Regions from separate parts of the Nocardiopsis codii genome, predicted to be linked through region 1. Evidence: riboswitches for the same ligand, from Rfam matches in the RefSeq annotation. Region 1 holds a riboswitch; the other holds the start of a gene.

Region 1 (5,732 bases):
TTGCGGCTGTCCCCGGTGACCAGGATCAGGGAGAAGTACGGGACCGTCGCCGGATCGACCTCGGCCACGGGCAGCCGCCGCTCCCCGTCCATGGAGGCGCGCTCCACGTACACGGCGTGCTCCAGCCGCCCGGCGGACTCCAGCGCCCGGCGCACCGCGGGGAACGTCCGGCCCAGCTTCATGACCACCGCGGCGTCGGTGTCGGCCAGGCGGCGGGCCAGCTCCGGCTCGGGGAGGGTCCCGGGCAGCACGGTGAGCACGTCGGTCTGCCGGGCCAGCGGGGCCGCCGCCACCGCCGTGGCCGCGGCGAACGCCGGGACCCCGGGCACGATCTCCGTCCCGTACCGCTCGGACAACCGGTCGTGCATGTACATGTACGAGCCGTAGAACAGCGGGTCGCCCTCGGAGAGGAGCACGACGTCGCGGCCGGCGTCCAGGTGCGCGGCCAGCCGGGCGGCGGACTCCTCGTAGAAGTCGGCCAGCACCCCCGTGTACCCGCCCGGATGGTCGGTCGTGCCGGTGGTGACCGGGTAGGTGAGCTGTTCCTCGACCGCGGAACCCGGGATCAGCGACGCGGCGATGCGGCGGGCGTTGGAGGCCTTGCCGACTCCGGCGTGGTAGGCGACGACGTCGGCCGCGGCGATGAGCCGGGCGGCCTTGAGGGTGATCAGCTCGGGGTCGCCGGGGCCGACACCCACGCCGTGGAAACGTCCGGTCACTCCTCCTCCTTGGCGAGTGCGTTGAGAGCGGAACAGGTCATCGCGGAGCCGCCGCGGCGGCCGCGGGCGGTCACGTAGGGGATGTCGGCGCCGAACCGCTCCCCGAACTCCGTCAGCGCCTGCTTGGACTCGGCGGCCCCCACGAAACCGACGGGGCAGCCGACGATCGCGGCAGGGCGCGGCGCCCCGTCCGCCACCATCTCCATCAGGTGGAAGAGGGCGGTGGGCGCGTTGCCGACGGCGACCACGGCGCCCTCCAGGAGCGGTTCCCACAGGGACACCGCGGCGGCGCTGCGCGTGGTGCCCCACGCGGCGGCGAGGCCGGGGACGCGTTCGTCGCCCAGGAAGCAGAGCACCTCGTTGCCGCACGGAAGGCGGCTCGCGGTCACGCCGCTGGCCACCATGCGCGCGTCGCACAGGATCGGGGCCCCGGCCCGCAGGGCGGAGCGCGCCGCGGACACCAGGCCGGGGTGGACCACCAGGTCCTCGGCGAGGTCGACCTGGCCGGTGCCGTGGATCATCCGCACGGCGAGCCGCTCCGCGTCGGCGGGCAGGTGCCCGAGCTCGGCCTCCTCCCGGATGAGGGCGAAGGAGTCCGTGTAGATCGCGGGCCCGTCGTCGATGTAGTCGTAGTGCCGGTTCGGCCGTCGGGGGGCGGTCACCGCGCCTCCCCCGTTCGGGAAGCGGGGCTTCCCGGGACGAGAACGCCGCGCCAGGGCGTGACGAAGAGTTCGCCGGGCTCGGCGGCGAGCGCCTCCTCGGCGAGCGCCTCGGCGGCCGGGCGGTCCAGGCCCTCGTCGGGCACACGCACGTGCCGCGCGCCCCCGGGCAGCGGACCGTACGGCAGCGGCGGGGCGGGGGACGGAAGCCGCCGGTCCGGTACCTCCGGTCCGGTCAGCGGGGCCGGGAGCTCGGCGACGTGCCACGGCGCGGCGGGCCCCTCCCCGCTGCGCTCCAGGAACCCGTCCGCCAGGCGCAGGAGCGCGGCGGGCGCCTCGTCGATCGGCACGAGCGGACCCCAGTGCTCCCCGAACCTCAGCTGGGCGACGCTCCGGTCCAGGGCGACGATCCCCAGGTCACAGGGGTGGTCGATCAGGTCGCCGCGCCCGTCGTCCAGGACGAACAGGAAACGCCCGGGCAGGTCGGCGCGGCGCGGGACGGAGCACAGCATCGTGTCCAGCTCCGAGGCGACGGGGCGCAGGTCGGCCCGGCCCCCGCCCGGCACGGTCCCGCCGGGGTCCGCCGGGACCGCGCCCGTGCCCGTGCCCGGGGAGACCATCACGTTGCGCACGAGTTCGTGGCTGGGGGAGGGCAGCAGCCCGGTCTCCGCCAGGGCCCGGACCACCTCGGGCCCCAGGCGTCCCGCGTCCCCCGGCAGGGCGCGCAGTTGCAGGTTCGCGCGGCCGGTGACGTGGATACGACCGGTGCCGTACCGGTCGGCCACCGCGGCGAGGGCGAGCAGCGAGGAGGCGCCGATCCGGCCGCCGATGAGCCGGAGCCGGACCAGCAGGCCGTCCTCGGCGGGCCAGGGTCTCAGCACGCCGGGGCAGCGGTCGCGACGCGTGCGGCGCGTGGAAGGGGGAGAACCGGCGGGGGACATGGGCGTCCTTCTGGTCGGGGACTCGTGCGCGGAGCCCGCGGGTGACCCGGCGGACCGTGACCGCCGGTGCCAGCAGGTCTTCGGACTCGGAGTCGACCGGTGCGGAGCGCCTTCCCGGGGCGTTGCCCCAGTGGCTGTCCCGGGGAACGCTCCCCGGACGTGCCCGCCCGTCATCCTCACCGCTGCGCGTCAGTCCCGGAGTCCCACCGGGTTCCCTGCCCCACGAAGTGGAGTTCGACTGGCCCGACGAGGGTACCCGACCCTCTCCGGCCTGCTGCGGGGGGACTTCGCCCCGACGTGCCGACCCCCTGCGGCGGCCCCCTGATCCGACCGGTACCGGGTCGTGCGACCGGCCGCGCCCCCGGGGCTCCGGCACCGGACGACGGGAAAGGAGCCCCGCCCTCCCAGGAGGACGGGGCCCCGACCGTGCGGGTGGCGGGGACGGTCCGCGGAGCAGCCGCACGGGGTCCCCGGCCGTCAGTCCTCGGCGCGCACGTCGACGACCTCACCGGCCACGTCCAGGATCACCTCGTACTCCTGGCCGTCGGCGTCGAGCACCTCGGCGTCCCAGCCGTCCCAGCCGTCCTCGTCCTGGCGCTCGACCTCGACGGTGCGGGCGCCCTCGCCGACCGCCTCGGCGGCGTTCGCGGACACCGTGTCGCGGTCGGCCTCCGTCTGCCCGCCGGTGTTCTGCCAGGGCGCCGGGCCGCTGTCGGTGTCCCGGAAGGCCAGCCCGTTGACGGTGTACACGTCGGCGTCGTCGCGGTCGTCGTCGGCCTCGTAGCGCACGCCGAGCGTCACCTCGGTGCCCTCCAGCCCGCGCAGTTCGTCCAGGAGCGGCTCGACGGTGCCGTTCCCGTCGAAGTCCTCCAGCTCCGGCGCCGTGAGCAGCCACTCCTCGGGGCCGAAGTCGACCTCGACACCGGACACCGACCAGTCGTCCGTGTCGTCGCCGTCCCCGTCGGCGCGCAGCTCGCCCACGAGCTGCTCCAGACCGTCGACCGACTGCGTCGAGGTCGGGTTCTTCTCGGACGCGCTCGCCCCGTTCGCCCCGGGGGCGGAACCGGTGGTCACGCCGGTGAGCTGGATCGAGTCGACCTGCTGCTCGGGGTCGTCCACCACCAGGTAGCCGATCGTGCCGACGGCCAGCAGCCCGGCGGCCGCGGCGGAGGAGAGGATGATGACGGTCGTGCGCTGCATCGGTGTTCCCTTGCTCGAAGGTGTCTACTGCCTCCAGCATCCGACGGCGAGATGATGGCGGCCTGAAAGCCACCTGAAGAACGTCTTCATGTGGCGCTCAGGAACGGTTCAGCGGTCCCTGCCAAGGTAAGGGGGGACCACGGGGCGGAGAGGACACGGCGTTGGCGATTCTGGTGGTGGAGGACGAGGAGGGCATCGTCTCCTTCGTGCGGCGCGGACTGGAGACGGCCGGGTACCAGGTGCTCGCGGCCGGGGACGGGATCGACGGGCTGACGATGGCCCTGTCGCCCGACGTCGACCTCGTCGTCCTGGACCTCGGACTGCCCGGCATCCCCGGCGAGGAGGTGCTGCGCCGGCTGCGGCAGCGCCGCCCCTCGGTGCCGGTGATCGTGCTCACCGCCAAGGACGCCGTCAGCGACCGGGTGGCCAACCTCGACGCCGGGGCCGACGACTACATGGTCAAGCCCTTCAGCGTGAGCGAACTCCTGGCCCGGGTGCGGGCACGCCTGCGCACCGGCGGCCAGGAGCGCGGCGACGTCCTGGCGGCCGGCGGCGTCGTGCTCGACCTCGGAGCCCGCACCGCCTCGGTCGAGGGCCGCACCGTCAACCTGTCGGCCCGCGAGTTCGGCCTCCTGGAAGTGCTCATCCGCCACCCCGCACAGGTGTTCTCCCAGCCCCAGCTGCTGGACCGGGTCTGGGGATACAACTTCGACGGGGCCTCCAACGTGGTCGAGGTCTACGTCAGCCAGCTGCGCCGCAAGCTCGGCCCAGGACGCATCGAGACGGTTCGCGGAGCGGGCTACCGGCTCGCGGGCGGTGCCCGGTGAGCCTCACCGGACGCGTCGTCCTGCGGTCGCTGCTCGTCATGGCCCTCGTCATCGGCGGCGTCGCCCTCCTCACCTACGAACTCGTGCGGGTGTCGGGCCTGAACGACATCGACCGCCTCCTCCGGGAGGAGTCGGCTCTGGTCGGAGACGCCCTCGCCGAACAGGTCCCCGCCGCGGCCGGACTCGACGGGGTCCTCTCGGGCCCCGAGGCGGAGCGCGCCGCGCGGCAGGCACTCGCCGTGCGCCCCAGCGGCGCCCGACACGTGACGCTGGTGACCGCCGACGGCACGCGGCTCCAGAGCACGGGGGGACCCACGCGCGTCGCCGGGCTGATGCGCGGCGGCGACGCCCCCGACCCGGAGCCGGGGACGATCCGCACCCTCGACACCGACGCCGGACCGGTCCGGGTGCTCGACACCGCGGTCCTCGACGACGCCGGGGACGCCATCGCCGTCGTCACCGTCGTCGCCCCGCTCGACTCCACCCGGGACACGGCCGCCACGGTCCTGCTGCTCTCCGCGCTCGCCGGATCCGTCGGCGTCGTCGGGGGCGGCATCGTGCTGTGGCTGGTGGTGCGGCGGACCCTGTCGCCCGTCCGGGAGGTCTCCGAAGCGGCCAAGGCCATCTCCCCCGCGGACCTGGACACCCGCGTACCGGTGCCCTCCACCCGCGACGAGATCGCCGAACTCGCCACCGAGATCAACCAGATGCTGGTGCGCATCGAGCAGGCCGACACCAACCGGCGCCGCTACCTGGCCGCGATCTCCCACGAGGTGCGCACCCCCCTCGCCGTCGCCGAGGGGCACCTGGAGCTGCTGGGGACGGCCGACGCCGCGGTCGTGCGCGCCGAACTCGACCGCCTGCGCCGGGTCCTGGAGGACCTCATGGCCGTCGCCCGGGGCGGCGACGAGATCGACGTCCGCGTGGAGGCCGTGTTCCTGCCCGACCTGTTCCACGCCGTGCGCGCGCGCCTGGACGCCCTGCCCTACGCGGACGCGGCCACCCTGGAGGACCCGCCGCCGGACGTCCTGCTCGGCGACCAGTCGCGCCTGGAGCAGTGCCTGGCCAACCTGGTCGCGAACGTCGTCGACCACAACCCGGAGGGCACACGCGCCACCGTCACCGCCCACGGTGAGGGCGACTCCCTCGTCCTCACCGTGTCCGACGACGGGCCGGGCATCGACCCGCGGCTGCTGCCGCACGTGTTCGAGCCGTTCGTCACCTCGCGCTCCGAGGGCGCGGGACGCATCTCCGGCCTGGGGCTGGCGGTCGTGAGCTCCCTGGTCGAGGCCCAGGGCGGCCGGGTGGCGATCGACAGCGGGCCCTCCGGCACCCGCGTCGCGATCACCCTGCCCCGGGCCACGGCCTGAGCGGCCGGAGGAGCGC
Region 2 (5,732 bases), on a different contig from region 1:
GGTCCGCGACGGGCTGCGCCAGGGCTTCTGGCAGGCCCTGGAGCGGGCCAGGTCCTGACGGGGCGCGGGAGTGCGAGTAGGGGATGGGGGCGATGCGCTTGACCCACGTGACGACGGCTGAACTCGACCGTTGGGAATTCCACGCTGTCCGGTCCGGTGAGCACGGACGGGTCGCCGCCCAACTGCTGGACCTGGCCAACCGGGTCGACGCCGGGAGCGAGGTCTCGCGCGCCGAGCTGTTCGTGCGCGCGGGCGAGCAGTGGGAGATCGCCCAGGAGTTCGAGCGCGCCTGCGCGGCCTACCAGCGGGCGATCGACGACGGCGGCGCCACGGTGATCGACGCCCGGGCGCTCAGCGCCGGCGCGCTCCTGCAACTGGACGAGGTCGACCAGGCCTACGTCCACCTCACACGCCTGGAGGGCGAGGAACCGCCCGGACTCCAGACCTTCATCCACGTCGCCGAGGCACTGTACGCGCACGACGACCTGGAGGGCGCGGAACGGTGGGCGACGGTCGGTGCGCGCCGCTTCCTCGACCAGGAGTCCTCGCCCTACGTCCGCGACCTGTTGGTGGAGCTCCTGCGCATCAGGTTCCGCATCCGCACCGACCTCGGTCTGGCGGAGGACCAGCTGGACAGCAGACTCGACGAGGAGTGACCTCCGCCGCCGTACGGCGGCGGCCCGGGCCACCCCCACCGGAGGTTCGGGCCGGGGACGCCCGCGTCGGCGTCCGCGGAGTGAGCTTTCCTACGTGCGGGCGTCCCTCCGACACGCCCGGAGCGGCACCCGGACAGATCACCGTCCGGGCGCCCCGGCCCGTCACCGACCGCCGCCGATACGGCGGTGTGGTCTGCGGCGCCGAGTCGTCCGGTACGGTCCGAACCGCTTCGGAGACGGGATTCCGGACGTTCGGAGGCCCGTCGGAGGACCCGCGCGGTCCCGGGGAGCCCCGGCGACGATCTAGGCTGTGTCCGGTCGCCTCCCAGCTGCCCCGACGAGGCGCGCAATCCCCCTGAACCGGGCGCTCGCGGCCCCCGCATACCACGGCCCGCGCGTGTGTTCGACGATCGTCGAAGAATCCGAGAAATCGGTGACACGCCATCATCTTGCGGTGTTCCAACGCGGGGCCCCCTAGATGTAGTATCTGTCCCGCTGGTGGTTCACCCCTCGGGGTGAGGCAAGAGGGAACCCGGTGTGAAGCCGGGGCTGCCCCGCAGCGGTATGTGGGAACGAAGCCGTCACAGGCACCGGGGACCCCCGAAGGCCCTGGGAAGCGACGGTGCGTAGGTCGCCCACGAGCCCGAAGACCTGCCGCCGGTGCGCACGCGAGCGTGCGCCGACGACGGGGCTTCGAGGGTGAGCCGCCGCGACCCACCGGTCAGACGACCGCACGCACCCGGTGCGTCGGTCCACCGGTGCGTGCCGCGCACCTTGCTTATCGTGTCCCCTCCCCGCCGGGACTCTTCTACCGAGGTTGGAGCCGCTGTATGACCCTTGACGTCGAGGCCGTGCCCGTATCCGTTCGGCCCGAGCCGACCAACGAGGGCGCGCCCCCCGCCGCCATCGACCGGATCGAGCACGTCGTGACCGAGGCCTGTGCCAGGCTCACCGGTGTTTCGGCGGAGAAGGTCCTCACCGAGGCCCGCCGCGGCTTCTACCCCGGCATCCCCGACTCCGAGGTCGAGCTCGCCCTGGTCATGGCCGCCCGCAGCTTCGTGGAGGTGGACCCCGACTACTCGTTCGTGGCCGCCCGCCTGCTGCTGGACAAGCTGCGCCGTGAGGCCCTCACCTTCATCAGCGGCGCCCCCGACGCCGCCGGGCAGTCCGAGATGGGCGAGCGCTACGCCGCCTACCTGGCCGCCTACGTCCGCCGCGGCATCGACCTGGGCCAGCTGGACCCCGCGCTCGCCGGGTTCGACCTGGACCGGCTCGGCGCCGCCCTGTACCCCGAGCGGGACGAGCAGTTCACCTTCCTCGGCATCCAGACCCTCTACGACCGCTACTTCCTGCACAGCGACGAGGTCCGCTACGAGCTGCCGCAGGCGTTCTTCATGCGCGTCGCCATGGGTCTGGCCCTCAACGAGGACGACCGCGAGGCCCGTGCCATCGAGTTCTACGAGCTGCTGTCCTCGTTCGACTTCATGGCCTCCACGCCCACCCTGTTCAACGCCGGCACGGTGCGCGCGCAGCTGTCCTCCTGCTTCCTCACCACCGTCGGCGACGACCTCCAGGCCATCTTCCACGGCATCAGCAACAACGCGATGCTGTCCAAGTACTCCGGCGGGCTCGGCAACGACTGGACCCCGGTGCGCGGCCTCGGCTCGCACATCCGCGGCACCAACGGCAAGAGCCAGGGCGTCGTCCCGTTCCTGAAGATCGCCAACGACACGGCCGTCGCGGTCAACCAGGGCGGCAAGCGCAAGGGCGCCGTGTGCGCCTACCTGGAGACCTGGCACATCGACATCGAGGAGTTCCTCGACCTCCGCAAGAACACCGGTGACGACCGCCGCCGCACGCACGACATGAACACCGCGAACTGGGTTCCCGACCTGTTCATGCAGCGTGTGGAGCAGGGCGGCAGCTGGACCCTGTTCTCGCCGGACGAGGTCCCCGACCTGCACGACAAGTACGGCACCGACTTCGCCGAGGCCTACGAGAAGTACGAGGCCGCCGCCGAGGCGGGCCGGATCAAGGTCGCCAAGAAGCTCCCCGCGGTCGACCTGTGGCGGCGCATGCTGACCATGCTGTTCGAGACGGGCCACCCCTGGATCACCTTCAAGGACCCGTCCAACCTGCGTTCGCCGCAGCAGCACGTCGGCGTCGTGCACTCCTCCAACCTGTGCACCGAGATCACGCTGAACACCAGCGCCGACGAGGTCGCCGTCTGCAACCTGGGCTCGGTCAACCTGGCCCAGCACGTCGGCCCCGACGGCCTGGACGCCGAGCGCCTGCGCCGGACCGTCCGCACCGCCGTGCGCATGCTCGACAACGTCATCGACGTGAACTTCTACACGATCCCCGAGGCGCGCCGCGCGAACCTGCGCCACCGCCCCGTCGGGCTCGGCCTCATGGGCTTCCAGGACGCCCTGTTCAAGCTGCGCACCCCCTTCGCCTCCGAGGGCGCTGTGACGTTCGCGGACGAGAGCATGGAGCTCATCAGCTACTACGCCATCGAGGCCTCCATGGAGCTGGCCGCAGAGCGCGGCTCCTACGAGTCCTTCGAGGGTTCGCTGTGGAGCCGGGGCGTCCTGCCGATCGACTCGCTGCGGCTCCTCGCGGACTCGCGCGGCGGCGACCTCGACATGGACCGCGGCGAGACCCTGGACTGGGACTCCCTGCGCGAGCGCGTGAAGTCGACCGGGATGCGCAACTCCAACGTGATGGCGATCGCGCCCACCGCGACCATCGCCAACATCACCGGTGTCGGCCAGTCGATCGAGCCGCTCTACCGCAACCTGTACGTCAAGTCGAACATGTCCGGCGACTTCACCGTCGTCAACCCGTACCTGATCCGGGACCTCAAGGCGCGCGGCCTGTGGGACGACGACATGGTCTCGGCCCTGAAGATGCACGACGGCAGCCTCGGCGCCATCGACCGCGTCCCGGACGACCTCAAGGCCCTGTACGCGACCGCGTTCGAGGTCGACCCCGAGTGGCTGGTGGACGCGGGCTCGCGCCGCCAGAAGTGGATCGACCAGGCCCAGTCCCTGAACCTGTACATGGCGGCCCCGAGCGGCAGGAAGCTCGACACCCTGTACCGCCGCGCCTGGCGCTCCGGTCTCAAGACCACCTACTACCTGCGTTCGCAGAGCGCCACGCACGTGGAGAAGAGCACGCTCAAGGGCACCGACGGCCGCCTGAACGCGGTCGCGGCGACCCCGGTCGCGAGCAGCGCCCCGGCGGCGGCTCCCGCGCCCGCCCCCGTTCCCGAGCCGGTCGCGGCGCCCGCCGTGAACACCGAGGTCGAGGACGAGTTCGAGATCGTGGACGGCCAGGCCTGCTCCATCGACGACCCCGAGTGCGAGGCCTGCCAGTAGGACGTGGGACCGGGGCCGCCCGCGGGCGGCCCCCGGCGGGGGGGGGGGGGCCCCACCGCGGTCTCCGCTCCGGTCAGCCGGTGGCCAGGGTGGAGGTGTCGATGACGAACCGGTACCGCACGTCCGAGGCCAGCACCCGTTCCCAGGCGTCGTTGATCCCGTCCGCGCCGATGATCTCGACCTCCGGGGCGATGCCGTGCTCGGCGCAGAAGTCGAGCATCTCCTGGGTCTGGGCGATGCCGCCGATCTTCGAACCGGCGAAGGAGCGCCGGTTCTCGAACAGCGTGAACAGGGTCACCGGCACAGGCTCGGGCGGGGCGCCCACGCTGACGATCGTGCCGTCCAGGGTCAACAGGTTCAGGTAGGCGTCCATGTCGATGGAGGCGCTGACGGTGTTGACGATGAGGTCGAAGGTGTTGGCCAACCGCTCGAAGGTGGCCGGGTCGCCGGTGGCGTGGTAGTGGTCGGCGCCGAACCGCAGGCCGTCCTCGCGCTTCTTCAGGCTCTGGGAGAGCACCGTCACCTCGGCGCCCATGGCGTGGGCGATCTTGACGGCCATGTGGCCGAGGCCGCCCAGGCCCACGACGGCGACCTTCTTGCCCGGCCCGGCGTTCCAGTTCCGCAGCGGCGAGTAGGTCGTGATCCCGGCGCACAGCAGCGGTGCGGCCTTCTCGAAGGGGATGGCGTCGGGGATGCGCAGGACGAAGTGCTCGTCGACCACGACGCGCTCGGAGTAGCCGCCCTGGGTCACCGTGCCGTCCCGGTCGGTGCCGTTGTAGGTGTCGGTGAACCCGCGCAGGCAGTACTGCTCGGCTCCGGCCAGGCAGTTGGCGCACTCGCGGCAGGAGTCGACCATGCAGCCCACACCGACCCGGTCGCCGACCTCGTGGAGGGTGACCTCGGAGCCGACCCGGGCCACCACTCCGGCGATCTCGTGGCCGACGGTCAACGGGTAGGGGACCTGGCCCCAGTCCCCGCGGACGGTGTGGATGTCGGAGTGGCAGATGCCGGCGTAGGCGATGTCGATGAGGACGTCCTTGGGGCCGACCTCCCGGCGCTCGATCGTGCCCGGCGCCAACGGCGCGGTCGGCGAGGTGGCCGTGTAGGCGCGAACGGAGGACATGGATCTCCTAGGGATGTGCGTGCGATGGGTGTGCCGCCGACCGCGCGGCGCGCGGCGATGACCGTTCGCGCGACGGGTCGGGAGGGCGGGCGCGTGTGCGCCGACCGCCCTCGCAAGCAGTCAAACAGCCGGGGCGGTGACCGTGGGAGGGCCTGTCAGAACCCGTCAGGGACGCCTGGGGGCCGGACGGGTCCGGCGCGGGTCGCCGGGCGGTCGCGCCGCCCCGTCCGGCCCGGAACCCGCGGGGCGCCCGGGCCGCGGGGCGAGCGCGCGCGCTCCGGGGGCGGGTTCCGGACCAGGGGCGGGTATGTGCCTCCCCAACTTTTCGCGGGCCGGGCATACCCGCGCGCGCGGCGAGGAAGAACACCCGTGGCACCCGCCTCCGGCGACCGAGCACGCGGCGGACCCCGGGACCGCTCACCACGGGGGTTCACGATCCCGCTGCCGATCAGAGGGAGAACCATGGAACTGCTCCGGCAACCCGCGACCAGCAAGGCACCCGCAGAGTTCTTCACCGGGGACGCCTGGTGGGACGTCATCTACAGCGGGCAGGAGCCCTCGCGCGCACGCGCC

The links. A riboswitch is a leader RNA that binds a small molecule or an ion and turns the genes downstream of it on or off. The one in region 1 is predicted to bind cobalamin.
Region 2: another riboswitch for cobalamin. It lies ahead of Q8791_RS18560 (ribonucleoside-diphosphate reductase subunit alpha); the one in region 1 lies ahead of Q8791_RS02830 (nitrite reductase).

What each region holds. Positions count from the first base shown of each region.
Region 1 covers NZ_JAUZMY010000002.1:210,201-215,932, reverse strand. Annotated here, with positions in the region: gene Q8791_RS02840 (precorrin-2 C(20)-methyltransferase) at 1-719, opposite strand, end outside; gene Q8791_RS02835 (precorrin-8X methylmutase) at 716-1,381, opposite strand; gene Q8791_RS02830 (nitrite reductase) at 1,378-2,319, opposite strand; cobalamin riboswitch at 2,374-2,576, opposite strand; gene Q8791_RS02825 (PepSY domain-containing protein) at 2,797-3,519, opposite strand; gene Q8791_RS02820 (response regulator transcription factor) at 3,681-4,346, shown strand; gene Q8791_RS02815 (sensor histidine kinase) at 4,343-5,716, shown strand.
Region 2 covers NZ_JAUZMY010000018.1:77,739-83,470, forward strand. Annotated here, with positions in the region: gene Q8791_RS18550 (NYN domain-containing protein) at 1-58, shown strand, start outside; gene Q8791_RS18555 (hypothetical protein) at 84-656, shown strand; cobalamin riboswitch at 1,139-1,329, shown strand; gene Q8791_RS18560 (ribonucleoside-diphosphate reductase subunit alpha) at 1,487-4,036, shown strand; gene Q8791_RS18565 (NAD(P)-dependent alcohol dehydrogenase) at 4,110-5,159, opposite strand; gene Q8791_RS18570 ((R)-mandelonitrile lyase) at 5,622-5,732, shown strand, end outside.